One region of the Fictibacillus sp. B-59209 genome, then DNA from elsewhere that is predicted to be linked to it. Evidence: riboswitches for the same ligand, from Rfam matches in the RefSeq annotation. Region 1 holds a riboswitch; each other region holds the start of a gene.
What was found. A riboswitch is a leader RNA that binds a small molecule or an ion and turns the genes downstream of it on or off. The one in region 1 is predicted to bind S-adenosylmethionine.

Region 1 (8,923 bases):
CAGTTCAGGTTTGATGGCTTTATTGACCATATCACTGTATGGGCCGGCTGTTGCTCCAATGCTGATGTTCTTCTTGTCTCCTGAGCTTGATGATCCGCTGGAAGTTGAGCCACATGCTGACAGAACACCAATGGCTAGTAATAGAATGAGTGCTGAAGTAAACTTTTTCATTTGTTTCTCTCCCCTATTGTTTTATCTTTTATCTACGAGTTTGGAGATCTTATCTCCGGTGAATTGAATGATTTGGACGAGTAAAATCAAAACGACTACCGTGGTAATCATGACGGTATTATCATAGCGATAGTACCCAAATCGGATGGCCAAGTCACCGATTCCTCCCCCGCCAACAATACCTGCCATGGCTGAATAACCGACCAAGCTGATTGTCGTGATTGTTAATCCTTGAATCAAACCCGGTTTGGCTTCCGGAAGAAGCACATCCTTAATGATCATCCATGAGGTTGCCCCAACTGCTACGGCTGATTCGATCACTCCCTTATCGATTTCTCGGAGTGACGCTTCAACCATTCTTGCAAAAAAAGGAATCGCAGCAACAGAGAGGGATACGGAAGCCGCAGTAGGCCCAATTGTTGTCCCTGTAAGCAAATTGGTTAACGGCAATAACGCCACCAAAAGAATAATGTAGGGAATCGAACGAATCAAGTTGACGATCCACCCTGTAACACTTTTCACAGTGGAATTTTCAAGGAATAATCCTTTATCGGTTACAAAAAGCAATACACCAAGCGGGAGCCCGATGATGATGGCCACGGCTAAAGAGATGCCCACCATATAAAGTGTTTGGAAGAACGCATTGTTTAAATCAGGAAGAAGCTGTACAAGTGAATCAAGCAACATCATAAACCACCTCCAAACTCCTTGTTTTTCTTGTAATATATTCGATCGCTCTCTCTACTTCGGAATTTTCACCTGTAAGCTCCATAATGAAAATGCCCAGAGGGATATCCTGTATGTACTCAATCTTCCCGTGCAGAATATTTCCTTTCACGTTGTATTTCTGGAAAAGCTCTGACACCACTGATTCTTCGGCAATCTCGCCTTTGAACTGAATCTTGATGATCTTCCCTTTGCGGTTTTCAATGAGCTGCTTAGGCAATTCAAATTGCAGGATACTGTTAATAAAATCTTTGGTGAGCGGTTTCTGAGGATCAGAGAAGATGTCATAGACCTCGCCCTCCTCAATCACTTCACCATTTTGCATGACGGCTATCTTATGGCAGATTTCCTTCACTACTTCCATCTCATGCGTGATCAGAACGATGGTCAATCCCAGCTTGCGGTTAATGTCCTTTAATAAGTTTAAGATGGACTTTGTTGTGCTTGGATCGAGGGCAGAAGTTGCCTCATCACATAAAAGCACCTTCGGGTTATTGGCAAGCGCCCTGGCAATTCCGACCCTTTGTTTCTGACCTCCGCTCAACTGAGCCGGATATTGATCCTTCTTATCCGCAAGATCCACGAGGTCCAATAGTTCCAATACTCGCTTTTCCGCCTCATCCTTTGATTTGCCCGCTGCTTTCAAGGCAAATACAATATTTTCATAGACGGTTTTTGAACTGACCAGATGAAAATGCTGAAAGATCATGCCAATCTTTAACCGGGCTTTTCTTAAATCTTCTCCTTTTAAAGAGGCAAGATTCACCCCATCAATCCAAACCTCACCCGATGTTGGCTTCTCCAATAAATTTAAACATCGGATCAAAGAGCTCTTCCCTGCACCGCTGTAACCGATAATGCCGTAGATCTCTCCTTCTTTTACCGTAAGAGATACGTTGTTGACCCCCACGATCTCTTTTTTCTTCGAACGGTAAACCTTCAACAGATTTTTGACTTCAATCATGAAACAACCCCCTCTTTCTTTCCAAATAAAAAAGCCCCTTTCATCATGAAAGAGGCATTGGATTATAAATTCAATCACCTTATCTTTCAGAATGAAAATCATTCTGTAGGAAGTGGCACCTTTCCAAATTGGAGGTTGCCGGACGTCATAGGGCCTAATCCCTCAGTCACTCTCGATAAGAACGGTTATGCTATTGTTTTTAGAACATTTCTAATAATAAAGCGATTCTCCTCCATTGTCAATACTATCCATAGTAGATTTGTCGGAATTAAACGTTTATATTTGTTGCCGTATGATAACTAGGCATATGGACAGTAACTTGGGACAACCACATCCCATATTTTATTTTGAGGGTACTTTTCCAGAAAAAACGTTTGTGTTCTGGCGATTTCTCAGCTCGTTAAACCCGTAAAATAAAGTAGGAGGTTTTTTTATTGAATGAACAATTCAAGTGGGATCTTCAGGGGCTGCACACTGATGGTGTAAATGTCAGCAATGTTACCCCGAATTATCCTCAGGATCAAGATACGAGTGATTCCGCTCGTCTCTGTGTTGGCTTTGGCATTGGTTTCTGTGTTGGTGTATGCGGTGGCTTTGGTGTATGCGGTGGCTGTGGCGGTTGTGGCGGCTGCTTTGGCCGCTGCTTTGGCTGTGGCGGCTGTGGCGGCTGCTTTGGCCGTTGCGGCGGCTGTGGCGGCTGTGCCCGTTGTGGCGGCTGCGGCCGCTGCGGTCGTGGCGGAAGCAGTTAAGCTTCCGATCGGTAGTGATAGGTATTTTAACAAAAGACCGGCCCTGCATATCCCTCGGCAGGGCTTTTATCGTTTGGATAGGCATAATGGACATCAGGCATCCATAGAGTTAAATGATGTAAAAGATGTAGAGCTTCTAAAGAGGAGGTCGATCATGCAAAAATTAAATCCTTCTATGTGTTTAAAAGTAAACAGAGACACGTTTGTTTTTCCGGATTCAGCTAAAGGTGTATATCTCCGGAACAACGTAAAATCTTTAAGAATGGAAGGCAGCACCATTGACCGATGGCTGGAAAAATTAATTCCTATTTTCGACGGAACCCATACTCTTGATTCTGTCACAAACGGTTTACCAGATGCTTATAAAGAACAAGTGTATAAGATCGCACATGTTCTGTACGAGAACGGTTTTGTCCGTGATGTAAGCCAGGATCTCCCACATCAGCTTCCTGATCGCATCCTTGCTAAGTATGCCTCCCAAATCGAATATTTAGATCATATTCGTGATTCGGGCGGTTATCGATTCCAAGTTTACCGCAATGCAAAAGTAGCGGTGCTCGGTTCGGATTCGCTTCTCCTCTCTCTCGTTCGATCATTGATTGAATCAGGGCTTCCTTCTTTCAGCGTCATACTCACTGAATCACACCCAACGATTCAGCAGCGGTTAAATGAGATGATAGCTGAAGCACGCAAGTCAGAGCCCGAAACCAAAATCACCATCTTAAGTTCCGGGAAAAATTCTTGGAGAGAAAATGCAGAACCGTTTGATTGCATCCTATATGGATGCAAGGACAGTGATTTATCTCAACTTCGTACCCTTCTGGCCATCTGCAAGGAACAAAAGAAGACTGTTCTTCCCGTTACTATTTTAAAAGACTTAGCTTTTGCCGGCCCGCTCGTTTCTGCTGAATCCGATTCGTGCTGGGAGTCTGCCTTCCGCAGACTGCACCAGAGGCTGAATGAAGAAGGCAATGGTTCTCACTCCTTATCACAAACAGCAGGTGCGCTAATAGCCAATGTGGCGGTTTTTGAGCTTTTTAAAGAAATCACGGGCGTACATGAGGGAAAAAGAGAAAGACCATTTTACTTGCTTAACTTGGAAACGCTCGAAGGAAGCTGGCACACCTTTCTCCCTCACCCGTTGGTTACTGGGCGTGTTTATGCCGAACCGATTAACGACCCGGCTACATTCCTTGAAACATGCGATCATCAACAAATGGACTTACATTCCCTGTTTTACCGGATTACTTCAAAAGAATGTGGTGTTTTTCATCTTTGGGAGGAAGCAGATTTACTCCAGCTCCCGTTATCACAATGCAAAGTCCAGGTTGCTGATCCGCGTTCAGAAGGCCCTGCCAAGCTCTATCCTGAGACTGTCTGTTCAGGACTCACGCATGAAGAAGCTCGCCTGGAGGCAGGTCTGATTGGAATTGAAACATATGCCAGGAGTTTTGGGAATGACTTTTTCAGTGAGCATCCTTCATCATGGGGAATCGGGATGGGCAAGACCCCTGCAGAAGGTTTATGCAGAGCAATGCAAAACGCACTTCATGAAGAATTTGTGAAGCAAGCAGATCACGGTGTCACTAAAGCCACATTGGATGTAAGTCTTGTCAATGATCATCGCTGCCAATTTTTTCTGCAGGCTCTGAGAACCAAGAAGTCTGAACCAGAATTTTTATGTGGCCGTGAAGTACTGGGTTTTCCTGTCGTTTGGGTTGAATCAAACGGCAAGTGGTATGGAAGCGTTGGATTGAATATGCAGATGGCTTTAAGCAGAGCATTACAAACGGCTGTGATGGATTCTCAAAATCGAGAAACCTCACATTATCCCTATGGGGTTGCGGTTTCCTCCATTACATCGCAAAAGGATGCTCAACAGAAGGTTCGGGTTCCTTCTTTTGAAGAAAAGCCGTTAGACGAAACCTTCCATTCTGCAATAAATCGATTAAGGCAGAATAAAAAACAAGCAAACATCTTTGAACTTCATCTGGAAGCGATTTTTAAAGAGAATACGGCTGGCATTTATGGGATTGCGTTAAGCGGGGAGGAACTTCCATGAGCCACTCCATCATCATCATCGGAAACGGAATGTTAGCTGACACCGTAAGCAAACAATTGAGCGGGCTCTATTCCATTACACGCTGGGCCACTGTAAAAGAAGCCATTCCGAATCAAGGAAATCTGGCATTAGTGCTCCACGATTCCTGGGTTCCGGCTGAACACCTAGAAGCTGATGAGGCCTTTTCGTTCTTTGGCATCCCTTGGCTTCGGGGATTCGTATCATTTGGTGAAGCCAACATTGGCCCGCTTGTTCTTCCAGACAAACAGGGGTGTTCTCAGTGCGCGGATAGGCGCCGTTTTATGGCGGGATCTGACCGGAGAGAACAATTCCAAATGAAAGAATACAAGATGGATCAACCTGGTATCGAGCAAGATCCTTGGGCTTCAGCTTCAGGATTATTGCAAACTTCCTATCTCATTCAAGAAGAGGTCCATAGATTGTTAAAAGGAGAAAAAGCCCGCACGTATGAACATGTATTTCTTCTGCAGTTAAATACGCTCCGGCTATCCTATCATTTCTTTTTGCCTGACCCATACTGCCCTGTGTGCGGCGATCTTCCAGAGGATACAGCGGATACCGCAGAGATCATACTGAAACAAAGCCCGAAGACATCAATCGATAGCTATCGCTGCCGCTCGCTGGAAGATATGGAGAAGGTTCTGGGCAAGGATTACTTAGATAGCAGAACGGGCCTTCTTAATCATAAACGATATGACTTCATTTCCCCTTTTGCCGATACGATTGTCAATCTTCCTCTACTATCAGGCGACGAGTTAACGGGTGGGCGAACCCATTCGTATGCTCAAAGTGAACAATCAGCCATCTTAGAAGGACTGGAGAGATACTGCGGCTATTCCCCAATGGGTAAACGGACAATGGTTTATGAACCGTATTCCAAGGTGGAAAAGCATGCCCTTAACCCTCGATCAATAGGACTTCATACAAAGGAACAATATGACATGCCAGGATTTCCTTTCAGGCCATTGGACCCCGACCGGCCCATTCATTGGGTTTGGGGCTATTCTTTATCACAGAACCGGCCCATCCTGGTACCAGAGACGTTCGCCTATTACAGCTTGGGTGGCGGGGAAGGCTTTGTTTATGAAACCTCTAACGGCTGTGCACTCGGCGGAAGCATGGAGGAAGCGATTCTTTACGGTATTTTCGAAATTGTTGAGCGGGATTCATTTTTAATGACATGGTACGGCCAACTCCCTATTCCTCGTCTGGATCTGTCTACCATAGACGACCTGGAGCTTCAGCTCATGATTCAGCGCATACACGCAGTGACCGGATATGAGGTGCATTTGTTTAATTCGACGACCGAGAACGGCATTCCCAGCATTTGGGCGCTTGCCAAAAACACGAAGCAAACGGGCATGAATCTTTTATGTGCCGCTGGAGCCCACATTGATCCTTTAAGAGCTGTAAAAGGAGCAGTTCAAGAACTCTCAGGCATGCTTCTCAACATGGACGATAAGCTGGAAAAGGAACGGGAGAAATATAGGCAGATGTATGATGATTCGTTACTCGTTCATCATATGGAAGACCATTCGATGCTATACGGGTTAAAGGAAGCGGAGGAACGCTTATTCTTCCTTCTCGATCAGCGCCCGAAAAGGAGCTTTCAACAGGAATTTCACCCCGTTCGTAAATCCGCTGATTTATTGGATGATGTTGTGGAGATCCTGGAAGTTTTTCGCCAGCTTCAGCTGGAGGTCATTGTTGTGGACCAAACAAGCCCTGAACTGAAACGAAACGGGCTACATTGTGTAAAAGTAGTGATACCCGGGATGCTGCCCATGACATTTGGACATCACCTTACTCGACTAAAGGGATTGGATCGGGTGTTGAACATACCAGCGAAACTCGGATATGCGAGAGAGCCGCTGACTTATAGCAGCCTTAACCCGTATCCTCATCCATTTCCATAGCAGTCCCAAAGGGGGAAAAGGAATGAACCTCGATGAATTTTTGCATAACCTGCATTATGAATCTGACAAAATAAAACCCCGGGACTGGGAGGCGAATTGGGACGACGCCCCCCTTCCCTATAAGCTTTACCGGGGGTTGCCTGTAGTGGAATTACCCGCAAATATACCCCTCCATCTCGAACAAAAGAAAAGAAACTCAAAACCAAATCTCCAAGAAATGAGTCACTTTCTTAAATATACCTTCGGGCTTACACAGGTTAGCCAAACACATCCTTTTGCTGAACAAACAGAAGAATGGACAGCATTCCGGCGCTTTGCTCCATCCGGCGGTGCACTGTATCCAACTGAACTTTACATCTATTTGAAAATTGAGGATCTGCCTGAAGGCATTTATCACTATGATGCTGCACACCATCGTTTAGTTTGTTTAAGGGAAGGGAATTTTGACAGCTACTTGAACAGAGCTCTGGGCAATCGCTGTGACTTTTCCTCCACTTTTGGTACCGTATTTAGCTCCACGTTTTTTTGGAAGAATTTTTTCAAATACCATAACTTTTCTTACCGTCTGCAAGGGCTGGATACCGGCTTTGTGATCGGTCAGCTGCTGGAAACAGGAAGACGCATGGGTTTTGAGACGGGGGTGTATTACCATTTTCTTGACCGTGCTATTCATCATCTTTTAGGACTATCCGAGCAAGAAGAAAGTGTATATGCGGTGATTCCTCTTTCCGTTAATCCAGCCATGAACTGGTTTACGAGTGATGAAACAGAGGAACCCTCCAATGCTGCTTCGTTATGCGGTGAACTGAAACCACTTGACCATCAGCATTACGTCCGTTCCAAGAAAATTTGCGAATATTCCATGCTGATTAAGATGAATGAGGCGTGCATGCTGGACTCGTTCCCAACTCATAAGCAAATGGAAAAAGAAAAGAAAGAAGAGCAAGCACATCCGTTTCACCTGCTGCCTCGTGTGGACCGGTTATCGTATGATTTCTATTCCGCCTGCCGAAATCGATATTCGCCTGGAATGGACTTTGTTCAGAAACCCATAAACCAACAAACCTTATCAGCCCTTCTATTCGAAGCCTTCTCCACTTTTTCTTACCGAAATGATCTAGACTATGCTTTTCAGAAACCTCCTTACCGTGTTTCACTCTATTGTTGTATGTATAACATAAAAGGTATACCCAATGGCTCCTATTCTTATGATGGATCCAATCATGCGTTACAACCTATTCAGGAGGGTGATTTCCGATGCCAGCTGCAAGACGGACTGCTTGCTGATACTGTAAACATGACTCAAGTTCCACTTTCCTTCACAATCTCTGGCCATAAGGATCATTACAAGAACGCTTATGGATACAGGGGACATCGTATTCAGCACATGGAAGCTGGAATTCTGTCTCAGCACCTGCTTCTGGCAGCTTCGGCATTAAATATGGGCGGGCATCCTCTTCTCGGATTTGATGTCCAATCCTATGATGACCTCTATAAACTGAGTGAAAAAGGAAAAACCAGCCTGCTCCAAATCCCTTTGGGCTGCTTCAGGCCCCATCCCAGATTACAGGGAAACCTGTATAACTGATGCGGTTACCTATACTAGATGAAATTCTTCAAGCCCTGTAAAGCCCGAATGATTCTGTTCGCTTTACAGGGTTTACTAATTATTAAACAAACGTTTGATTAAACTCTTCTACATCCTCCACGCTCGGAGAAAAAGCCGGGAAAAAACGAGCGTTCAATCTCACCAAATCCCCCAAAAAGTGATGGGCCCTACAGCCCTTCACTCCTTTTTTGCATGTTTTCTATTTGCCAGTTTCAATTTCTCAATGGCATTTTTACCTAACAAATCTTGTAAACAAATTTTGATTTTAATAGACAAGCATACAAACAAAAACTATGAATCTTGAATATCTTAAATAGAAATTTCTTTTAAACTATAAAACATAGAAACAAAAAGCAAGAATCCTGAATATAGAAATTTCATTTAATTTACTCTTGAAGGGAGAGTTGGGTAATTTGTCAAGCAGCCATAAAAAATCAGATTGTCAATGTGACTGTGTGGAAGAACTGGCAGAACAACTAGAAAAAAGAAGAGGAGACTTCGTTGTTGTTTATGAAAGAAATGGCGATATAGCTCGCGGCACTATAAAAGATGTAAAGTGCGATTCGGTTCTTATCCTTAAGAATGCAGATAAGATGAGTTGTTGTTTTCAGGCAGGTTATATATCATTTACAGAATTAGTAATAAGTATTTGTGAAATAACAGAGTTTGGTGTTATGCAGGGTGATGCTCCTTGTTCTTCCCCTG
Region 2 (11,148 bases), on a different contig from region 1:
CAGAAGGTGAATTTTGAACAAAAAAATGAGTGCCATTATTACATAAAAGAGAAATAATCCCTTGAATGGCCTGAAGAATGATTTGTGAATGTTTCGGATAGCCAAGGGAAAGCAAACCATAAATCATGTAGAACGTTGAAGAGGCGTAACTAAGCAGGGTTCCGTCTTTTTCAATTCTGTCCAGCATGTACCGTTCCAATTTTTTATGAACAGAATCAGAGGGATCCTCTAAGCCGCTAAAAAAACGAATTACCGAATCATTTTCAAGTTCCGGCCAATAGTATTCATGATTCCGATCACCCGTTAAAGCAGAGAGCTGATGGCTGCAAGGATGAAATACAAAGAAATCATTTCTCATGGCAGCAATCAGTGGTACGAAATGAACTCTCGCATAGCTGCTCATATCGTAGAACTGGATTGGAGATAAGGATGGGGGATCGATTAGTAAACCGGGATCAAAGGGGATTCTGGGCCAAGGTATAACACCATTTACAGACAGAAAAGCGCGCGTTAAAAGACTTGCCTTTTTTAATCCGCCATGATAGAGAATAAATTCTTTGGCCATTTTCATTCGTTGACTGTCAATATTGAGATATCCAGCGTAACAGAGTGCAACATACGCTTCAATCGTAACAGAAAGATTGCCTTCTTTCTCATCAGGGTATACTTTCCATGTTCCGTCCAATTCTTGTTTTGAAAGAATGCGTTCAGCCAATTTTCGTTTTAACGGCTCATCATTCCACTCCCATAATACAAGAAGGACAAGCAGATAGGCATCTGTTGTAACTGGATTTTCAAAACAAAATCTAAACGAGCCATCTGCCTGCTGGAAAGATAGCAGATCATGGCAGCGCCGTTCAATCTCATTTCTGATTTTCTCCAAATCGAGCATTGGGGTTACACCCTTCCCGGATGACTAGAGTAAGAAATCAATACATCACATCTCCAATCTATATGAAGCAGGTGGGGGCAATTATGAATAATGAACATAACACAGCGTTCTGCAAGCTGTTAAAAGAACATCTGGAACGTCTTCAAGATCCGGCTGAATCACTTCAAATCCGAAGGGTATCCGGGGGCAGCATCAACGAGGCTTATGCTGTTCAAACACAGAAACAGAAGTATTTTTTAAAAATACATCGCCGTGCACCAGAACGTTTTTTTCAGTGTGAGGCGGCCGGACTTGCTGCAATAAGAACAACTCAAACCATAGATGTTCCGGATGTTTATACGTATGAAGACAACAGGACTGGGGACAAAGCAAGCCTTATTTTGGCAAAGTGGGTTGAAGGAAAGAAAACGAAAGATACAGAAAGAAAACTGGGAGAAAGATTTGCTGCTCTTCACAGTTCTCCCGGACCGGTGCGTTATGGATTGAATCACGACAATTTCATCGGAACTATTCCGCAGCCGAACAGCTTATATTCAACATGGACAGCGTATTACATAACGAAACGGATTCTGCCGCAGATTGAAAGAGGAATTGAAGGAAACGGAATGGATTCAGAACGAATAAATAGGTTGTTCAAAATCATGGAGAGGATGGAAAAGGATCTTCCAGAACAACCTGATGTTTCCTTACTGCATGGAGATCTATGGGGAGGGAACTGGATTACTGGAAAGAATGGGGATCCCTTTCTGATCGATCCCGCGATTCTTTATGGCCATCATGAAATGGATTTGGCTTTCGCAGAATTGTTTGGCGGATTCTCTGCTGATTTTTACCAGGCTTATGCTTACTTTTTACCAATTGAAAAAGAATATCAAGACCGTAAAGAACTTTATCAATTGTTTTATCTTCTCGTTCATTTGAATTTATTTGGAGAAACATACGGTCGCCCCATAGATCGAATTCTAAAGAAATATTTATCGTAGTTTTTCAAGCTGCTGATCATGAAGGCGGTATAGTAGAAGATAGCCAATGATCGACCCGACAAAAGCAAGGGACATATCCCATTGTGAATCCCAGATATCCCCTTGGATTCCCAGAAAATCTTTGGCAGAATGCCCTTCCATTTTCGCAACCAGCCACTCGATAATCTCATATCCTGCGGCGAGGGAGAGAATGATGCTTAAACTGAGGAGAATAAGCCAAAAACGGCGAGGGAGGCCTTCCAGCCTGAGCAAAACTTCTCGTACAGGAATAATCGTGAGCCCCTTAAAGAAATGTCCGAACCGATCATAATCATTTCGTTTGAGATGAAAGGTATTCTGAATCCGCTCAAAAAGGGGGACATCATCGTACGTATAATGGCCACCGATAAACATTAATATGAACACGATGGAAAAAAGGCTGTAGGAAAGAGTTGTAAATTGAAAACGTTTATAAGTAAGCATAAGGATTAGGATTGGAAGGACAGCGGGTGATACTTCAAGAACCCAAGTGAAATAATCAGCCGGGCGGAAAGCAGACCAGACGAAAACAAGCGCAGTAAGCAACAGAATGTACAGATGAATATTTTTTGGATGGTTTATTTCCATGTGTGCTCCTCCTGATTTCCTTTTTATCAGTATGAGGGACACAACCGGCAGTTATACCTTATCCTAAAATATAAAAAATCGCCCAGGTCGGGCGATTTTTTATTATCATACAAAAACTTTCTCGAATTCTTTGCGGATCTCAGCAGATCGTTCTTTTGCGCTGATGATTGCTTTAGTAAACGCTTGGCCAGCTTCATTTTCCCGCAGAGCATCCAACCCTGCTGCTGTTGTGCCGTTTGGGGATGTAACTTTTTTTCTTAGTGATTCAGGTGATGCATTTGTATCCAGCACCATTTTACTGGCGCCGAAAACCGTTTGTGCTGCAATCTCCCTTGCAAGGTCCTCATCCAGTCCTTCAGCCTGAGCTGTTTTTTCAATATGTTCAAGAACATAGTAAATGTAAGCCGGACCGCTTCCTGCTATACCTGTAAACACATCCATCTGTTCTTCTTCAATCACTTTTACCCTGCCGATCGCAGAAAATAATTCTTTTGCGATTTCTATATGCTCCATTGTGACCGATTGTCCACCAGTTACGGCCGTAATGGATTCTCCAATCGTACTGGAAGTGTTAGGCATTACCCGAATAACCGGCTGTTCATCAGGAAGAATTTCTTCCATAAAGCCAGTAGATATCCCCGCGAGAACAGAGAGTACAATTTGATCTGGCTTTAGTTTGGGTTTCAGCTCGATTAATGCTTTTTCTGCATCTTTCGGCTTCATGGCTAAGATGATCAGATCCGCTTCTTGGACCCTTACTTCACTGTAAGGTAAGGCAATCACCTTATATTTTTTCATCAGTTCAATTCGTCGTTCTTCATTTTGTTTATTAGTCATCATGATATTGCTGGGCGGTAATTTATCTTGATTGACCATTCCGGCAGCTATTGCCTCGGCCATGGAACCTGCCCCGATAAAAAGCACCTTTTTAGTTTCTAACATGCAACCTCTCCTTATTGCTGTGCTGAGTTCACTTAAGGTCCTATCTTAACATGTAAAGAAGAGGTTTCAACCCTTTACCGGGACATCGTCCGTTATAGCCAATAATCTCTAAAGAAAGGGAGAATTAAGGAGGCTAAACTGCACATATTGTAAGAAATTATGGGAAAACCTTTTAAATCCCTGGATATGCGGAAATACATTCATCGCTTAGCAGGCTGTGACGGGAGCAAAATGGTTTGCAGCAACTGTCTTTGTTCATCAGGCCACCATGCTCCACAATCTTCTGAGACGATGCAAGCTGCACATTTTTCAAGGTCAAACACTTTCATACCGGAAATTGGGGGAGAGTAGACGTGTAAAGTAATCAGCGGATCCTTTTCATGAGTACCCATCTTATGAATCATTCCTCTTCCAACGTTTAGGAGCGATCCTTTATTTTCAACCTGTTCTTTCACTGGCACAGGCTGTCCGCCGGGCTGGAGCTTATAGAGTGTGTGGTTTGAAGAGCCAGATAAAATCTGGACCCACCCATATGACTGCCCATGGTCATGAGGAGAGCAATCCAGGGCAGATGCCCAATGCATAACGAGAATTTCTACGTGATCACTCTTATAAATTAATTTCCTGCCATAGGGTTTGTTTTCTGGATCCCTGATAAAAGGGCCGGCGTCCTTTACACTAGCTTGCAGTTTATGGATAGCATCAAGCAATTCCTGTGAGGTAGGTTGAACGAGCGGAGTGAAGAGTTTTTCAATCTTAGTAAGGAATAGCAAGTTATCATCCTCCTGCCGAATTAAATGGGGTTATCTATAGTATATTGGAGCCACTTATCCAGCATGTGCTCTGAAGGAAAATCGGTCAATGGTCACAAAAAATATCATATATCCGAAACATTACTCCTAGGGGCTGCGTTAGTTCGCAACAACAAACGGGTGACCAGGAATCGTCCTTTTACTTTTGACGAAAACACAACGATCCAGGAGGTATAAATTTATGTATAAAAAGATTGGTTTAATTACAGGAATAACAGCCATTGGGCTCTCTATAGCAGGAGGAACAAATGCAAGCGCACATACGGTAAAGGAAGGGGATACACTTTGGAAGCTTGGTCAGTCTTATAACGTACCTTATGAAAGTATCAAAAAAGACAACAATTTAGACGGAAATATGATAAGACCTGGCCAGCAATTAAACATACCGGCAGTTAAAGGGGTAAGTGAAGATCAAGTGAAAGCTTCTTCAGAAGATAAAAGACTTCTCGCTTCTCTTGTTGAAGCTGAAGCAATGGGTGAAAGTTTTGAAGGTAAAGCTGCAGTTGCTGCTGTTGTCTTGAACCGAGTAAAGGCTGATAGCTTTCCGGATACGATCAAAGGGGTTATCTACGACAAAGGTCAGTTTGAGCCTGTCATGGAAAACAACCTGAAAAAGCCTTCACCTTCATCAGAAAAAGCTGTTGATAAAGCATTATCCGGTTATGACAATACGAATGGATCGCTGTTTTTCTATAATAAAACGACAGCGGTAAGCCGTTGGCTCGATACAAAGCCTGTCAATATAGTAATCGGCAACCATACATTCAGCAAGTAAATTAAAGCCTCAGGCCATTGAAAGGTCCGAGGTTTTATTATCGTTCACTTGAGCTCTTTATGCTAAGACCCGATGATTCAATTTTTTGGCTGTTCCGGGCGATGAGAACATCACAAGTGGCATGCCTGGTGATATATTGTGAAACACTGCCGATAAAAATGCGTTCCATAGCGTTTAACCCGGTTGCACCGCAGACAATTAAATCTGCTTCATGCATGGAAGCGAAAGAAAGGATTTCTGTTTTTGGAGTTCCGTAATTAGATAAGGTTTTAACATTTTTTAATCCATGTTTCCTTGCCATCTCATCATAATTTTCAAGAAGGGATTCACTAAAACTCTTGTCACGGTTCATCTCGAAGTTAACTGCACCTGCGTCTAATGGAGCAGTAGGGATTTTTTCCTCAGAAATATGAACAATTAGCAATTGCGCATGATATTCTTTCGTAATTTCTATAGCTCTGTAAAAGGCAACCTCCGAAGATTCCGATCCATCCACACCAACAAGGATTCTTTCGTAATAAGGCATAAAAATCACCCCTTTTTTGTAAACTTATATAAATTCATTCCCTATATATAAGAGAGGCAAACATAATTGTAACATTTGTACCCAACCTCCAAATTCCATTTGACAAACCTATAGGAGTAAGGTATTTTTGAACGTATTAAAGTATTTGAAAAATTCATAATTGACTCTTATCAAGAGTGGTGGAGGGACTGGCCCGATGATACCCGGCAACCTGCAGATTATTTCTGAACAGGTGCCAAATCCTGCAAGGCAGAAGGCTTTGAGAGATAAGAGAAGGTCAAGCCCAAGCGGATAATTGCACCTCTCTGAATCTTTTAGAGAGGTGTTTTTTGTTGAATAAATGGGGGGATATCTGTTGGCAAATACACAATTATCTGCTGTAAATGATACTGCAGCAATAGGAGAACTTACGTTAGAGTCTGGAAAAGAGCTGAAAGATGTCCATATCGCTTACCAGCGAATCGGCGCAGCAAATGCACCTGCCATTTTCGTATGCCATGCGCTTACAGGTAATCATTATACGTTAAACAGTGAGATGGGAGAAGGCTGGTGGGCAGGTCTATTGGGAAATGGGCAGTATATTGATTTGGAGAAATACCAGGTGATTACTTCAAATGTATTGGGAGGGTGTGACGGATCAACAGGACCACTCTCGGTCAATCCCGTTACTGGAAGTCCTTACGGAGCTGAATTTCCATTGATAACAATCAGAGACATGGTGCAGGCCCAAAAGAAACTTTTGGAAGTACTCGGCTTGGGACGTCTAGAGGCAGTGATCGGCGGATCGTTAGGCGGCATGCAGGTATTAGAGTGGGGACTGATGTATCCTGATTTTATGGAGCGTCTGATCCCGATTGCCGTAACCCCTTTTCTAAGTGATTATGCGATAGGTTTCAATGCAGCGGGAAGAACGGCCATCCTCAGTGATCCCTTATGGAATAACGGACAGTACGGTAAAGAAAATACACCAAGGAAAGGGCTTGGCATTGCTCGGATGATCGGTATGCTCACTTATCGTTCGGGAGCATTGTTCAATCATCGATTTCAGCGAAAACAAACAGAGAATTGGGAAACCATTCATGAGGATGCAGCCTTTTCAGTTGAATCCTATCTTCAATACCAAGCGGATAAATTAGCGGACCGTTTTGATGCCAACAGTTACTTAACACTATTGAAAGCGATGGATACTCACGATATCGGCAGAGAAAGGGGAGGAGTATCGGCTGCTTCCCAGAGCTATAAGGCTCAAATGCTTTGTGTTGGTTTCACCGGTGATTTGCTCTATCCTTCTGATTTAATGGAACAGTTTGTAAAAGATGTTCAAGCTGAAAATAAAAGAGCAAAATATCTTGAGGTATCCACCATGTTTGGCCATGATGGATTTCTGACAGAATTTGATAAGTGGGGGAACTTGCTCAAAGAATTTATGAGAGAAACAATAAAGACATGAGGATATAATCCTCATGTCTTTATTTATCACTATTCAACAGCTGGTTTTTCAATAACCGCCGTCTGATTAGAAGGCGTATGCTGTTCAGGGCGCTCCCGGCTAATTCTTCCGCCGCCGACGGATAAAGCGACCAAAATACCCGCTCCAATAAAAATCAAGCCTGTTAAAAATACAGTGGTAAAAGAATCACTCCATGCGGTCTGTATAGAATGAATAACGGTATCTTTAATTGTATCAGGCAATTTAAGAAGATTTGGATGGATTAAAATGCTGAACAATGCATCTGTTTTGTCTGCTAACTTTTGAAAGATCCCTTGAAGCATTGGGTTCGTTTGTTCACTCACTACATCTTTCATTTTTGTTTCTAAGGAATGGTTCATCACTACATTTAGAACAGTGATACCAATCGTACCGCCAATTGAACGGAAGAACGTTGATGCAGAAGTAACAGCTCCCAGTTTTGTTTTCGGAAATTCATTTTGAATCGCGATCATTAATGTCGGCATAACAAGACCCATTCCGAATCCCATAATAATCATATAAGCGTATGCTGTAATTTCATTGGAATCAACACCCATCGTGCTCATCAAGTAGAAGCCTACTGCTGTAATGATCATGCCCGCAGTCAATACGGTTCGATAAGGAACTTTCAATAGAAGTCTTCCTCCAATAATACTCGCCAGGATGAGAGAAATCATCATCGGTGTCATGGTAGAACCAGCTTGTGTCGGAGTTACACCCAGAATACCCTGCATAAACATCGGAACGAACATGATCGCACCGAACATGCCTAAGCCCAGTAAAAACCCTAGAGCATTTGTTGTGGCAAAAACACGGTTTTTAAACAGTGAAAGATCTAGGACAGGCTCTTTTGCCTTCTTTTCTACAAATCCGAATACGATCAAGAGAACGATGGAGAAGCCGAAGATCAATCCGCTTTCCAGAGAAACCCATTCAAATTTATCTCCGCCAAACGTCAAACCAAGGAGCAATAAGACGATGGCAGGGATTAGAGTGATGATTCCAAGATAATCGATATTCACTTCTTCTTTTGGCCTTACCAGTTCATTTTTCATTCCAACAAAAATGAGGATGGCAGATAAGAGACCAAAAGGAACATTAATTAAGAAAATCCAGTGCCAGCTGATCGAGTCGACTAAAAATCCACCGATGAACGGACCGATAACAGAGCTTAATCCGAAGATTGCTCCGAATACTCCCTGCCATTTCGCACGCTGTTCCGCTGTGAAAATATCACCGATAATGGTTTGTGAAAGAGGCATGATCATACCGCCGCCAAGACCCTGCAGCCCGCGGTAGAAAATCAATTGTTCCATAGAATTCGCTGTTGCACATAACCCGGAGCCAATGACGAAAATGACGGTCCCAATCAAATAAAGGGAACGGCGTCCGTATAGATCCGAAAGCTTTCCGACGATCGGAATTATCGTAGTAGATGTAATTAAATAGGCAGTAGTTACCCAGGCAAAAATAGAAAATCCATTTAACTCACCGATAATGGTAGGCATCGCTGTACCAACCACGGTCTGTTCCATTGCGCTGAAAAACATCCCAATAATAAGGCCCAAAAGGACCATATTGCGGTTGATAGGCATTTGTTGTTCAATTTTCATATGATTGTTCTTCTCCATTCTGTTGTTATACTAATTGAATCTTTAAGTGTTAATCTTTGCTATACTCCTTCAACTCAGGAACCTTTGTGCTTTCATGTTCTCATGGTAGTATTTTTACAATTCGTTTTGATCACCTTCTATGAAATGACCCCCAGTCAAATTCTCAATTTAATTAACCTACTAAACTAAAATCACTAAATCATTATATTACTGATATGACCAGTCAGTCAATCTTATAATTTAAAAAAACGCCCAAAAATTATTAGGCGTTTTTCCAGTGTATTTAAGCAAGCAATGATAGGCCGCCGTCCACTATAATGGTTTGCCCTCTAATCATGCTGGCTGCAGGTGTACAGAGGAAATAAACCGTTTCAGCGATATCAACCGGTTCAACAATTCGTCCCGCCGGGTTCTTCTTCTTCGCTTCGTTTAAGAGTTCTTCCCGATTAGGGAAATGCTTCAGTGCATCCGTATCAACAGCTCCGCCAGATACCGCATTGACAACAATTCCTTTAGGCGCAAGTTCGACAGCAAGATAACGGGTGATTGCTTCAACCGAAGCCTTGGATACACCAACGGCTACGTAATTCGGAAGTGCTCTGATTGATCCAAGACTCGATAGAGCAACGATAGCACCTGAACCTTTTTCTGCCATAAGCATCGCTGCTTGCTGGGAGGCAAACAGGTACGCTTTTGCGTTGATGTCCTGAGTCCAATCCCAATGGCTTTCTTCAATTTCCAGCAGGGGCCTTAAAACACCGGAAGCGGCATTGTTTATAAATACATCTAGGCTGCCAAAGGTTTCTTTTACTTCCGCAAACAAGGCTTTGATCTGGTCAAGGTCACCGACGTTCGCTTTCACTAAATGGACCTTAATTCCGTATTGAGATTCAAATTCTTGTTTGGTCTCCTCTGCGTCTTTCTTCTTCCTCATGAAATTCAACACGAGATCATATTCTTCGGAGGCAAATTTGGAGGCGATGGCTTTACCGATACCTCTGGTGCCTCCTGTAATTAAAGCTACTTTTCTTGTCAACAAAAACACGTCCTTTATCACATTCTGCATTTAGTACCTGGTCCTAATTCTAATTCGGTTCCCACCGAATGTCAATGCTGCCCTAAACTAAGCATTTGAAAGGAAAGAAGAAGAGATATACTATATAATAGATTTTTATAGTTTTTATGATGAAAGGGATTTTTACATGACCATAGATCAAATGCAATTACCCAACGTACTGGCTGAAAAATTAAATTTTGAAAGAAATAGACGAAATGAAAACAATTCTGCTGAGTTTCAAGGTCTAATCGGATCAGAAGGGTACACAGCGGAAGATAATGAGATTGTAAAAGACGCTGTGATTGCCTTGCTGATGGGGAAGAATGTTCTGCTGAAAGGGCCTACAGGTTCAGGCAAGACAAAGCTGGCGGAATACCTTTCTTCTTTATTTCAGCAGCCTTTGCATTCTATCAACTGTTCAGTGGATTTGGATGCTGAAGCGTTACTGGGACATAAGACCATCTCTTATGAAAAAGGACATTCTGAAATTGAATTTATTCCTGGGCCGGTAACAAAAGCGGCAGCGTTCGGCCATTTCTTATACATTGATGAGATCAATGTTTCAAAGCCAGAAACACTTCCCATCTTAAACGGTATTCTCGACTACAGACGGACAGTTACTAATCCGTTTACAGGTGATATTATTAAAGCTGCAGAGGGTTTTAACGTGATCGCAGCGATCAACGAGGGATATATTGGGACCGTTCCATTGAATGAAGCATTAAAAAACCGTTTTGTTGTTATTGAAGTCCCTTATATTCAAGGAGATACACTATTTGAGATGCTACTATCCCATTCTCAACAGAAAGACCGCGGAATTCTAAAACAATTTGTTCAGTTTTCTTCAGATCTTGTTCAGCAGACTAAGACGGGGCAGTTATCGGAGGACGCAGCGTCCATCAGGGCTTTGCTTGATGCAGCAGACTTATCGGCCTATATGCCGCCAAAGAGGGCGATTCAGCGTGCTGTAGCTGATAAATTAGAAGACGAACGGGAAAAAACATTAATCCATAACATTTCAGATACCCTTTTTATGTAGAGTGGATGTCCAGGAGGTGAAGTAGCGCATGAAATTTTTATCATTTGCAGATACAAAAATCGATTCTTTTCTGCATATGCAGCTGATCGACCTTGCGAAAACCCTGTCCAGAGATCCAAAAATGGATGTAGAATTCTCATACCATTCTTATTTGAACAAACCTGGCCATGTGCTGCATGTCAGCCAGTTTTGGATGACCTATCCAGCCAGCCTGCAGCTTCATGGATTAAAAAGTGAAGTTTACTTAAGAAGCTATGGGAATTTCTTTTTTTCGGATCATACCTCTCTGCAAGAAGCACTTCAGTCCTTAAAAAATGAAGAGCATTTTCAATTTCTTAAGCATCTGCTTTTGTTTTCAGAAGATTTTCGCCTGAAAAAAGTATGTGTGACTAAACGGCCTGGTATGTCTGTCTCTTTCTTGGAGAGGAAGAG
Region 3 (11,148 bases), on a different contig from region 1:
AAAGTCCTTTACTTCCATGGCTCCTGCTCTTGACTATTCCATTGTGTCAGCTTCGGTCAAAGATTCAGACCAAGTATCTTCATTTCTCGTGTCACATAAACTTCCGGGTGTTTCCATTGAAGATAAATGGAACACGCTGGGCATGCGGGGAACTCGGAGCGATGACCTGGTTTTAAAAGATGTGGCCGTTGAACGGAATGATCTTGTAGAAACGGCCGATCAGGAGAATAATCAGCAGCTTCCAAAAGCCTGGCTTCTTCACATCCCGGCATGTTATATCGGAATCGCCAGAGCTGCCCGCGATTATGCGGTTTCCTTTGCAAAAAATTATAGGCCTAACAGCTTGAAAGGACCGATAAGTGAAGTTCCTGAAGTGCAAAGAAAAATAGGATTGATGGATTTGGAGCTGTTAAAAGCAAGACAGCTCATGTACGGAGTCATTGAACAATGGGAAAAATATCCTAAAAAACGCCAGTCACTCGGCAGTGCGCTGGCTGCGGTGAAATATGCAGCGACAAACAGTGCAAACGAGGTGGTGGATTTGGCCATGAGGATTGTTGGAGCACACAGTCTGTTTCAGGATAATCCCCTGCAAAGATACTATCGAGATGTGCGGGCAGGCCTTCATAACCCTCCGATGGATGACGCTGTTATTTCCATGTTTGCACGAAATGCCTTGAATGACTGATTAACAGGAAAGGGAGATCAAAGTTGAGATCTTCCTTTTTTGTTTTGGAAAATATTGTTTGGCCTTGAAGAAAGGATAATGACAATAAAGCGCAGAATATGTTGTATACAGGAACATCTTGAAAAGGGGTGGACAGGATGGAACGCAGTTCTGCAAATCAAGCGGCAAATCTCATTGGTGATTCAGCGGTACAAATGCTGCACAGCAAAGGGCTTTTAGTGGTCAGTGAAGAGGAATGGTCAACTCTTCAGCAGGAAATGAATACCTCAGAGCTTGAGATCAGAAGATTGAAAAAGGAATTGCTTCGATATGCAAGAAAAATCGCAACCTGGAAAACCTTTGGTAAATCGTGCAGCTAAGGTAAGATGACTCTTATTTTGGACTTTTTGCTGAAATAAGAGTATACATACAAAAAACGGGGAAGAGTAAATGAGAAATTATTTTACTCTGTTCTTCACCCCTTTACATAGGGTAGGGGGGTATGGTAATATGAAGGAGAAAAGGAGGCTGGTTGATTTGGAAATACAAGAACATGAATCACACTGTTCAACAGAAAGAAAAAGCCACCATTCTGATAAAATGAAAAGCAACCTGGTGACCCGTTTAAATCGTATTGAAGGACAGATTCGGGGGGTAAAGGGTATGATTGAACGTGATACGTACTGTGATGATGTTCTTACCCAATTATCAGCCATTCAGTCAGCGCTAAATAGTGTCGGGAAACTGCTTCTTGAAGGACATATGAGAAGCTGTGTTGTGGAAAGAATCCAGGAGGGCGAGCTGGAAGTGATCGATGAGCTCTTGGTAACTGTGAAAAAATTAATGAAATAAATCATACATCAGGGAGGTATAGTGATGGAGAAAATCATGCTGAATGTAAAAGGAATGTCTTGCGGACATTGCGTCAATGCTGTGGAAGGAAGCGTAGGGAAATTAAACGGTGTTCATCATGTTAAAGTACAGCTGGAGGAAGGTACCGTTGAAGTAGAGTTTGATTCCACCAAAGTTAATCTTGAAGAAATTAAAGAAACCATTGATGAACAAGGATACGATATTGCCTAATTGAAAGGACCAAAATGGACCGTGCTTAAACAGCACGTTCTCTTTTGGAAATGAATATACCCTATAAGGGTATAGGAGGGTATTCTTATGAGTGATAAATCAAAAGAAATGAGTATCCCGATTTCTGGCATGACTTGCGCTGCCTGTGCATTGAGAATTGAAAAAGGCCTTAAAAAAATGGATGGTGTTTCTGATGCAAACGTGAATTTTGCTCTGGAAAAATCAACAGTGGTTTATGATCCTGAATTAGCAGGGCCGAAAGATTTTCAACAGAAAATCAAAGATCTCGGCTATGATATTGCGGGAGATAAAGTGGAATTCAATATAAGCGGAATGACCTGTTCTGCTTGTTCTGCTCGAATTGAAAAAGGGTTAAAGAAACTGTATGGCATACTGGATGCGAATGTGAACTTAGCGCTGGAAACAGCCACGGTCAGTTACCAGCCTTCTGAGATATCTGTTTCTGAAATGATTAAAAAAGTAGAAGACCTTGGATATGGGGCAAGTTTGAAAGAGACAGACGGAAATAAGGCTGCTGATCTCAGAGAAAAGGAAATTCAGAACCAAACCGGCAAGTTCCTGTTTTCACTTATTCTTTCTTTGCCACTTTTATGGGCCATGGCCAGCCATTTTTCGTTCACTTCCTTTATCTATCTGCCTGATATGTTCATGAATCCATGGGTTCAGCTCGCTTTGGCAACGCCCGTTCAATTGATTGTAGGGAAACAATTTTATACAGGTGCATATAAAGCATTGAAAAATAAAAGTGCAAATATGGATGTACTCGTTGCATTGGGTACATCCGCCGCTTATTTTTACAGCCTTTATTTGACCATACAGGCAGCAGCCAATGGCAATAACATGCCTGAACTCTACTTTGAGACTTCGGCTGTCCTTATCACCTTGATTTTACTCGGTAAATTGTTTGAAGCGAGGGCAAAAGGAAGATCTTCTGAGGCCATAAAAAAACTGATGGGACTTCAGGCAAAAACAGCGCTTGTAATCCGTAACGGAGAAGAGCTGGAACTGCCATTGGAAGAAGTTGTAGCAGGAGATGTTGTTTCAGTCAAACCAGGTGAAAAAATCCCGGTTGACGGAGAGGTTGTTGGAGGCTATTCTGCTGTCGATGAATCCATGCTGACAGGGGAAAGTGTCCCTGTTGATAAAGCATCAGGAGACACGGTCATTGGAGCAACGATCAATCGTAATGGTTTTTTGAAAATCAAGGCAACGAAGGTTGGAAGAGATACAGTGTTATCCCAAATCATTAAAGTGGTGGAAGAAGCACAGGGCTCAAAAGCACCGATTCAGCGCTTAGCAGACAGAATTTCTGGGATTTTTGTTCCGATTGTCGTCGGTTTGGCTGTTGTAACCTTTCTCATTTGGTTTTTCTGGCTTGTACCCGGAGATTTTTCAGGAGCTCTTGAAAAACTGATCGCCGTTCTTGTCATCGCCTGCCCATGTGCGCTCGGTCTGGCAACCCCGACATCGATCATGGCCGGATCGGGACGTTCAGCTGAGTTCGGCATTCTTTTCAAAGGCGGGGAGCATCTAGAAAATACACACCTGATCGATACCATTATTTTAGATAAAACAGGAACAGTCACGAACGGAAGACCGGTTTTAACAGATATATTGCCTGCTTCAGGGCTTTCTGAGCAGGAGCTGTTAGTTCTTGCTGGAAGCGCTGAGAAAAATTCAGAACATCCTCTCGCCCAGGCAATTGTTGAGGGAATGACGGAACGGGACCTCATGCCTCTTTCCTCCAGCAGATTTGAAGCCATACCCGGACACGGTATCCAGGCTGTGGTCGATGGAAAAAGAGTACTTATAGGTACAAGAAAGCTGTTGAATGATCATGATATACCACTGCAGGCTATTCTTGAAAAAATGGAAGAGCTGGAAGAGCAGGGCAAGACGGTGATGCTCGCAGCTATAGATGGAGAGTACAGCGGGATGGTTGCTGTGGCCGATACGATAAAAGAAACATCCAAGGAAGCCATCAGCCGTTTAAATGCGATGAACATTGATGTATGGATGATTACCGGAGACAACACAAGGACCGCAAAAGCGATTGCCGATCAGGCTGGCATCGAGCAGGTTATTGCAGAAGTGCTGCCAGAAGGAAAGGCTGAAGAAGTGAAAAAACTTCAGCAGAAAGGCAGAAAAACAGCAATGGTAGGTGACGGTATAAATGACGCACCAGCACTTGCTGCAGCTGACATCGGGATGGCAATCGGAACAGGCGCGGATATAGCGATGGAAGCAGCTGATATTACATTGATCCGCGGTGATCTGAACAGTATTGCTGACGCTATTTTTATGAGCAAACGCACGATACGGAACATTAAACAAAATCTTTTTTGGGCGTTTGCTTATAATGCACTTGGCATCCCGATCGCTGCCAGCGGGTTTTTGGCTCCGTGGCTCGCAGGAGCTGCTATGGCATTCAGCTCGGTATCCGTTGTATTGAACGCGCTTAGGCTTCAAAAAATTAAACTGTAGAGGTGAGTTTTGATGAAAAGCAAAAACATCCGCAACTGGGTGCTGTCTGCTGTTGGTATCCTCATTCTGATCATGGCTGGCTATGCTGTTTATGACGTTTTAGAAGGCAAGGACGGGAAGAGGGAGCAGGCCGGCCATCAAGGTGGTCATTCAGAAATGCCTGGCATGGACCATGGGAATAAACATGGAGAACATGATGGACATAGTTCTGGTGATTTGGCCAAAAGTGAGGTTAAGCCTTCCGTCAGCTACAAAGATGGTGTCATTTCGATTCAGTTAAAAGATCAAAAAGGCAGGCCTTTCGATGAGCTGGAGGTCAATCATGAAAAGCTGATGCACTTCATTCTGGTCAGCGAAGATTTAAAACAATACAATCACCTTCATCCTCAAAAGACCAGTAAAGGCTCGTTTGAAGTAAAGCACAGTCTGCAGCCTGGAACCTACAATGCATTTGTAGACATCAAGCCCAAAAATAAAGCTTATGCCGTTGCCCCGTTGAAAATTGAAGCGGGAAGCCATGGAAATCATACTCACCAGCCAGAATTGAAGGCAGATACCACCTTTTCAAAAACAATTGATGGACACAAGGTATCATTGACGCCAAAAGAATTTAAAGCTGGCCAGCCTGTTACGCTGCAATTTAGCATGGGTGATGCAAAACCTGAACCTTATCTTGGAGCACGTGGCCATGTTGTGGTCTTAGATCATACAGGAGAAAAATATGTCCACGTTCATCCTTCCACTCCTGAAGATACAAAATTTGAGACGGAATTTGAGGAACCTGGACTTTATAAATTGTGGGCGGAGTTTAAGATCAATGGGAAAGTGATCACCTATCCATTCATTATTGAAGTGAAGAAATAGCAGAATACAATAAAAGCTGACTCATTTGAGTCAGCTTTTATTGGTATAAATTATTGTTTGTGATGTGTCAGTGGAGATTAGTGCTTTCAGTTTGTGGTCCAGCTGAGAAAGAATGTTTTTTATTTTTTCTAATGCTGAAGAAAATTGCCGCCAGCCAAACGACGACCAGCACGGTATAGACCGATTGCAGTGCTGTACCGGAGATTCCAGCGGACTGCAAAAGCGTCCGGGCGTTCGTTACAATAATCAATCCTCCAACAACTACACCTAAAATATGCGAAGGGATAATGCGGACGAGCCATGCTGCGATCGGTGCTGCGATTAATCCTCCCGCCATGAGGGCGATAACCCACATCCAGTTGACCTGCTCCCATCCGAGAGAGATGAGGAAACCGAGTGTAGCAGAAACGGCAACAGCAAATTCGCTCGTATCCACGGAACCGATGACTTTTCTTGTTGTTGTGCCGTTTTTGGCTAACAGGACAGGTGTGGCTACCGGTCCCCAGCCTCCTCCTCCGGTGGCATCCAAGAAGCCAGCAACAAGTCCGAGCGGGATGAGCTGCTTGCGGCTGAACGCTTTTTCATGATCAACAGGCTTGTTGTTCTTTTTAAATAAAAATCGGTACAGAATAAAGAAACCAAGGAACAGCAGGAAAAAGGAAATATACGGTTTTACTGCGTCGCCAGGAAGATTGGATAAAAAGCAGGCACCGGTAAATGCCCCAATGGATCCCGGAATAATGAGACGAAAGATAATTTTACGGTCAACATTACCGAACCTGATGTGTGATGCACCTGAGGCGGCTGTCGTAACAACCTCTGCAAAGTGAACCGAAGCCGAAGCAACCGCCGGAGCGATTCCGAAGGCCAGCAGCAGGGAAGTCGAAGTCAGTCCGTAAGCCATTCCGAGTGACCCGTCAATCAGTTGTGCAACGAGTCCAATCAGGGCCAGGATGATCAGTTTTTTCATTTTACTCCTCCTAACAAATAAAAGGCCCTTAACAGTAAAGTTAAGAGCCTTCGGTTTTTCCGATCAGCAGTGTATCTCTTTTCGAATTTAGTATCTACTATATTCAATGGAATGAAAGTCTGTCAATAAAATTTTTGGATATTTCAATAAATATTTTTTAATCCGATAAGAATAATAGGGTTTGCGAAAGCATAAATGTGTGTTATTATTTAAAAAAATAAAAAAACTTATCCAGAGCGGTGAAGGGAACTGGCCCGATGAAACCCGGCAACCTGCATTTTTTTGCAAGGTGCTAACTCCAGCAGAATGTTTATTACATTTTGGAAGATAAGGTAATATGTTTACCTCGTCAGTCTTTCCGAAATGGAAAGGTTTTTTTATTGCCATTTTAATTCCTAAAAAAACCTAACAAAGCATATTAAACGAGGAGGTTCTGATGTGGTAAACGGTAAAAGCCAGGATGAAATTTTTGAACAGTTAAAAGAAATGCTGAACAGTATCAAGTATGGGTCCATCACGTTAATTATTCAGGATGGAAAGCTGATTCAGCTGGAAAAAAACGAAAAGGTACGTTTTAAATAAATATTCGCTGACTAGAAAACTAGAGGCGGTTTTAACATAGCAGGATGGCTGCTTATGGTTAAAGCTGCCTTTTTCATTGGAGGGGTGGTTAACATGCTCAAGTTTGACACATGGAAAGAACAGGAGTTTACGTTTCCGGAAGACAGTGAAACGAAGGGGGCACTCGAAGTACTGAAATGGGCGTATGAGCAATATGGAGCTGCACTCGTTTATGCGTGCAGCTTCGGAATAGAAGGCAGTGTCCTGGTGGATCTTGTATCCAAGGTCAAACCAGATGCAAGAGTCGTTTTCCTGGATACAGGCCTTCACTTCAAGGAAACGTACGAGGTGATCGAAAAGGCGAAAAAAAGATATCCGGAAATGAAGATTGAGATGAAGAAGCCTTCGCTGTCCTTGTTGGAACAGGCGGAAAAGCATGGCAGCGAGTTATGGAAAAGAGAACCGAACCTCTGCTGTTATATACGAAAGGTAGCCCCTCTTGAGGAAACACTGAACGGAGCACCGGCATGGCTGTCGGGTCTCCGGAGGGAGCAGTCGGCAGGGAGGAGCAATGTTCAGTACATCAATAAGGATGAACGTTTTAAATCCGTGAAAATCTGTCCGCTGATCCATTGGACGTGGAAGGAAATTTGGAGATACGCCTACAAGCAGAATCTGCCCTACAATCCGCTTCACGATCAGGGGTATCCGAGCATCGGCTGCGAGCCGTGCACGCTTCCGGCTGACGGATCGGGTGATTCCCGCTCAGGACGCTGGTCAGGGCAAGGGAAAACAGAGTGTGGACTTCACGAATAATAAAGTAAAATTACAGGAGGAATTAACATGACATCAATTTTGCCGCATGGAGGAAAGCTGATAAACCGTTATGAACCAAATCTGCCAACGGACCACATTCAAAAGGAAATGGAACTGGATGCTACATCCTTAAGTGATCTTGAACTGATCGGTGTAGGAGCCTACAGCCCAATTACCGGTTTTCTAAATGAAGAAGACTATCAATCTGTCGTTGATTCTCTACGTCTTGCTGATGGAACGGTTTGGAGCATTCCAATCGTCCTTCCAGTTCATGAAAAACAAGCCAGGACGCTATCAGCAGGAGATCAGGCGAGGCTCGTATTTGAGGGTGTAACGTACGGAGTCATCGAGGTGGAAGACCTTTACCGCCCGGACATTAAGCATGAAGCAGAGCAGGTCTACCAAACGGCAGATACTGCACACCCTGGGGTTAAAAAACTTCTGGAACGCCCTTCTTACTATGTCGGAGGATCAATCACTCTCGTAAAGAGGCCTGAAAAACAGAGGTTTACTGAATATCGTCTGGATCCAGCTGAAACCCGCCAAGTCTTCAGAGACAGGGGATGGAATACAGTTGTAGGTTTCCAGACAAGAAATCCTGTGCATCGAGCACACGAATACATTCAAAAAACAGCCCTTGAAACCGTAGATGGACTGTTCCTGAACCCGCTTGTTGGAGAAACGAAATCCGATGATATTCCCGCTGATGTGAGGATGGAAAGCTATGAAATCCTGCTTGAAAACTATTATCCGCAAGACCGGGTATTCTTGGCCGTATTTCCGGCAGCGATGAGATATGCAGGACCGAGGGAAGCCATTTTTCATGCGATGGTCCGCAAAAACTTCGGATGCACACACTTTATCGTTGGAAGGGATCATGCAGGTGTGGGCAATTATTATGGGACGTATGATGCACAAAAAATCTTTTCCAGGTTTACTCCGGAAGAACTAGGCATTACACTGATGTTCTTTGAACATAGCTTCTATTGTACAAAGTGCGAAGGAATGGCTTCATCGAAAACATGTCCTCACAGCAAAGAGGATCATGTGATTTTGTCAGGCACTAAAGTGAGGGAACTGCTGAGAAATGGAGAGCTTCCGCCAGCCACCTTCAGCCGCAAAGAAGTCGTAGAAGTACTGATCAAAGGTCTGAAAGAAAAAACAGTAATCGCATAAGGAGGAACATGATGAGCCAAATACAGAACATTACATGGCACCAGGCGGCCGTATCAAAGGAAGATAGAAGAACACAAAATGCCCATCATAGTTTCGTAATATGGCTGACAGGGCTATCGGGTTCAGGAAAATCGACTCTTGCCAATGAGGTTGCTAAAGAACTGTTTCGGCGGCAGGTGAAAAACTATGTGCTGGATGGCGACAACATACGCCACGGCTTAAATAATGATCTTGGCTTTTCAGACGAGGACCGGAAAGAAAACATACGCCGGATCGGTGAAGTATCCAAGCTGTTTGTAGACAGCGGAACAGTTGTGCTGACGGCATTTATCTCACCATTTAAGGAAGATCGGGATCAGGCGAGACAGATCTTAGGCAGTGATGAATTCCTTGAAATCTTCGTAAAATGTCCGCTCGAAGAATGTGAAAACCGAGATCCGAAAGGACTTTACCAAAAAGCAAGAAAGGGAGAGATCAAAGCATTCACTGGGATCGATTCCCCATACGAGGAGCCGGAATCTCCAGAATTTACAGTGGATACGAAGGCCTCGACGATTGAGGAATGCACGGCCGAAGTCATCTCTTTTCTTGAAAGCAAGAATCTGATCAAAAGGAAGGAATAATCGTGGCCTATAACAGCAACAGTTTTGAAATCTATGAAAGGGAAACGATACTAAACAGCTGAGGCAGGTGAATGAAATTGAGCAAAGTGTATTTAGTGGGTGCTGGACCGGGGGATGCGGAATTAATCACCATCAAAGGAGCAAGATGTATTAAGGAAGCTGATGTTATTCTTTATGACCGGCTTGTTAATAAAGATCTGCTGGATTATGCAAAGCCAGGTGCAGATTTGATCTATTGCGGAAAGCTCCCTAATCTTCATACGATGCAGCAAGATACGATCAACCATTTTTTAGTGAAGTATGCCAAAAAAGGAAAAGTTGTCACCCGGTTAAAGGGTGGTGATCCTTTTGTATTCGGCAGGGGCGGTGAAGAAGCGGAAGCTCTAGTTAAAAATCATGTGGAATTTGAAGTGGTTCCAGGTATTACATCTGGAATTGCTGCACCGGCTTATGCTGGTATACCAGTTACTCATAGAGACTATGGAGGCAGCTTTGCTATTGTCACCGGCCACCGGAAAGAAGGAGAGGACGAGAAGCAGAGATGGGAAAGCCTTGCTAAAGGAATTGATACACTTGCAATCTATATGGGTGTTAAGAACCTCCCTTACATCTGTGAAAGTCTCGTAAAATATGGGAAGAGCAAAGAAACACCAGCTGCTTTAATTCAATGGGGAACCTTTGGGGAGCAGCGGACGGTTACAGGCACTCTTGAAACGATTGAAACAGTAGCACGAAATGAAGGGATTCAAAATCCAAGCATGATCATCATTGGAGAGGTAGTCAAACTCCGCGAAAAGATCAGCTGGTTTGAAAAGACGCTAATAGAAAAGGATTCTTCTATTATAAGTGAGGCGTTGTAAATGAAAGCATTACTCCTCATCTGCCACGGCAGCAGAACAAAAGCAGGCATGGAAAAAGCATTGGAATTTGCGAAACGGTGCATGGGAGCCAGCGACTATCCCATTAAGGAAGTTTGTTTTCTGGAACTGTCAGCACCTGATATTTCCAAAGGGGTTGAAGCATGTGTCCGTCAAGGAGCAGCCTCCATCTGCGCAATACCGGTTCTTTTATTAACGGCAGCTCATGCAAAAAAGGATATTCCAGAGGAAATAAGGCTGCAGCAAGAACGGTATCCAAATGTAGAGATATCGTACGGGAAGCCTTTCGGAGTGCACGATTCTCTCTCTCATTTATTATGGGAGCGGATTACAGAGTCTGTTGATACGTTTCATAAGAACGCTGTAATCCTTCTCGTTGGAAGAGGAAGCAGTGACCCTGATGTGAAAAGAGATCTCAATGCCATTGCTGCAAATTTACAAAAGAACTATGAGGTGCCGCGGGTTGAAACGTGTTTTTTGACTGCTGCTCAACCTAGCTTTGAAGAGATGCTGAGGCTCTCAGGCTGGGGGTATCAGCAGATCATCGTTGTTCCTTATCTTCTCTTTCCCGGCATCCTGCTCAGCGGGATGAAAAAAGCCATAGCACAACAGCAAAAACAGAGTGATCAAAACTTTATTTTGTGCGAGGCGCTCGGATACCATCCTGTTCTGCAAGACGTTCTCCTCACAAGAATTGAAGAAGCAGAAACGAAAAGTGCGGTTGTGTAGCCATGTATCCGATCATGCTGAATCTTAATTGTAAGCCTGCTGTAGTGATTGGCGGAGGAGCTGTCGCCCATCGCAAGATTTTAGGATTGCTTGAGGCAGGAGCAGCAATAAAGGTGGTTAGTCCTGAGGCTGTTCCGGCGATCCAAAAAATGCAGCATGAACATCTCCTGAAATGGGATAAGAAATCTGTGGAACCAAGTGATTATAAGGACGCATTTATCATTTTTGCAGCGACCGATCAGCCGGAAGTGAATCAGCGGATTGCCGAAAATGCAG

Region 2: it holds a riboswitch for S-adenosylmethionine, as region 1 does, so the genes downstream of both, metX (homoserine O-acetyltransferase MetX) here and P4361_RS20460 (methionine ABC transporter ATP-binding protein) in region 1, are expected to answer to the same signal.
Region 3: it holds a riboswitch for S-adenosylmethionine, as region 1 does, so the genes downstream of both, P4361_RS21505 (YezD family protein) here and P4361_RS20460 (methionine ABC transporter ATP-binding protein) in region 1, are expected to answer to the same signal.

The regions. Positions count from the first base shown of each region.
Region 1 covers NZ_JARMMC010000029.1:52,830-61,752, reverse strand. The annotation lists gene P4361_RS20470 (MetQ/NlpA family ABC transporter substrate-binding protein) at 1-171, opposite strand, end outside; gene P4361_RS20465 (methionine ABC transporter permease) at 193-858, opposite strand; gene P4361_RS20460 (methionine ABC transporter ATP-binding protein) at 848-1,861, opposite strand; SAM riboswitch class I at 1,938-2,043, opposite strand; gene P4361_RS20455 (putative thiazole-containing bacteriocin maturation protein) at 2,348-4,672, shown strand; gene P4361_RS20450 (TOMM precursor leader peptide-binding protein) at 4,669-6,609, shown strand; gene P4361_RS20445 (SagB family peptide dehydrogenase) at 6,632-8,197, shown strand; gene P4361_RS20440 (hypothetical protein) at 8,632-8,923, shown strand, end outside.
Region 2 covers NZ_JARMMC010000045.1:3,332-14,479, reverse strand. The annotation lists gene P4361_RS22930 (terpene cyclase/mutase family protein) at 1-892, opposite strand, end outside; gene P4361_RS22925 (fructosamine kinase family protein) at 976-1,875, shown strand; gene P4361_RS22920 (DUF2238 domain-containing protein) at 1,867-2,481, opposite strand; gene proC (pyrroline-5-carboxylate reductase) at 2,587-3,423, opposite strand; gene P4361_RS22910 (cysteine dioxygenase) at 3,624-4,196, opposite strand; gene P4361_RS22905 (cell wall hydrolase) at 4,417-5,010, shown strand; gene P4361_RS22900 (universal stress protein) at 5,048-5,536, opposite strand; SAM riboswitch class I at 5,701-5,809, shown strand; gene metX (homoserine O-acetyltransferase MetX) at 5,892-6,986, shown strand; gene P4361_RS22890 (MDR family MFS transporter) at 7,016-8,620, opposite strand; gene fabL (enoyl-[acyl-carrier-protein] reductase FabL) at 8,904-9,656, opposite strand; gene P4361_RS22880 (MoxR family ATPase) at 9,823-10,716, shown strand; gene P4361_RS22875 (hypothetical protein) at 10,745-11,148, shown strand, end outside.
Region 3 covers NZ_JARMMC010000038.1:1,508-12,655, forward strand. The annotation lists gene P4361_RS21470 (acyl-CoA dehydrogenase family protein) at 1-688, shown strand, start outside; gene P4361_RS21475 (hypothetical protein) at 826-1,047, shown strand; gene P4361_RS21480 (metal-sensitive transcriptional regulator) at 1,178-1,519, shown strand; gene copZ (copper chaperone CopZ) at 1,544-1,750, shown strand; gene P4361_RS21490 (heavy metal translocating P-type ATPase) at 1,838-4,255, shown strand; gene P4361_RS21495 (hypothetical protein) at 4,268-5,119, shown strand; gene P4361_RS21500 (sulfite exporter TauE/SafE family protein) at 5,187-6,089, opposite strand; SAM riboswitch class I at 6,314-6,423, shown strand; gene P4361_RS21505 (YezD family protein) at 6,555-6,671, shown strand; gene P4361_RS21510 (phosphoadenylyl-sulfate reductase) at 6,765-7,466, shown strand; gene sat (sulfate adenylyltransferase) at 7,494-8,642, shown strand; gene cysC (adenylyl-sulfate kinase) at 8,654-9,265, shown strand; gene cobA (uroporphyrinogen-III C-methyltransferase) at 9,343-10,125, shown strand; gene P4361_RS21530 (sirohydrochlorin chelatase) at 10,126-10,872, shown strand; gene P4361_RS21535 (NAD(P)-binding protein) at 10,875-11,148, shown strand, end outside.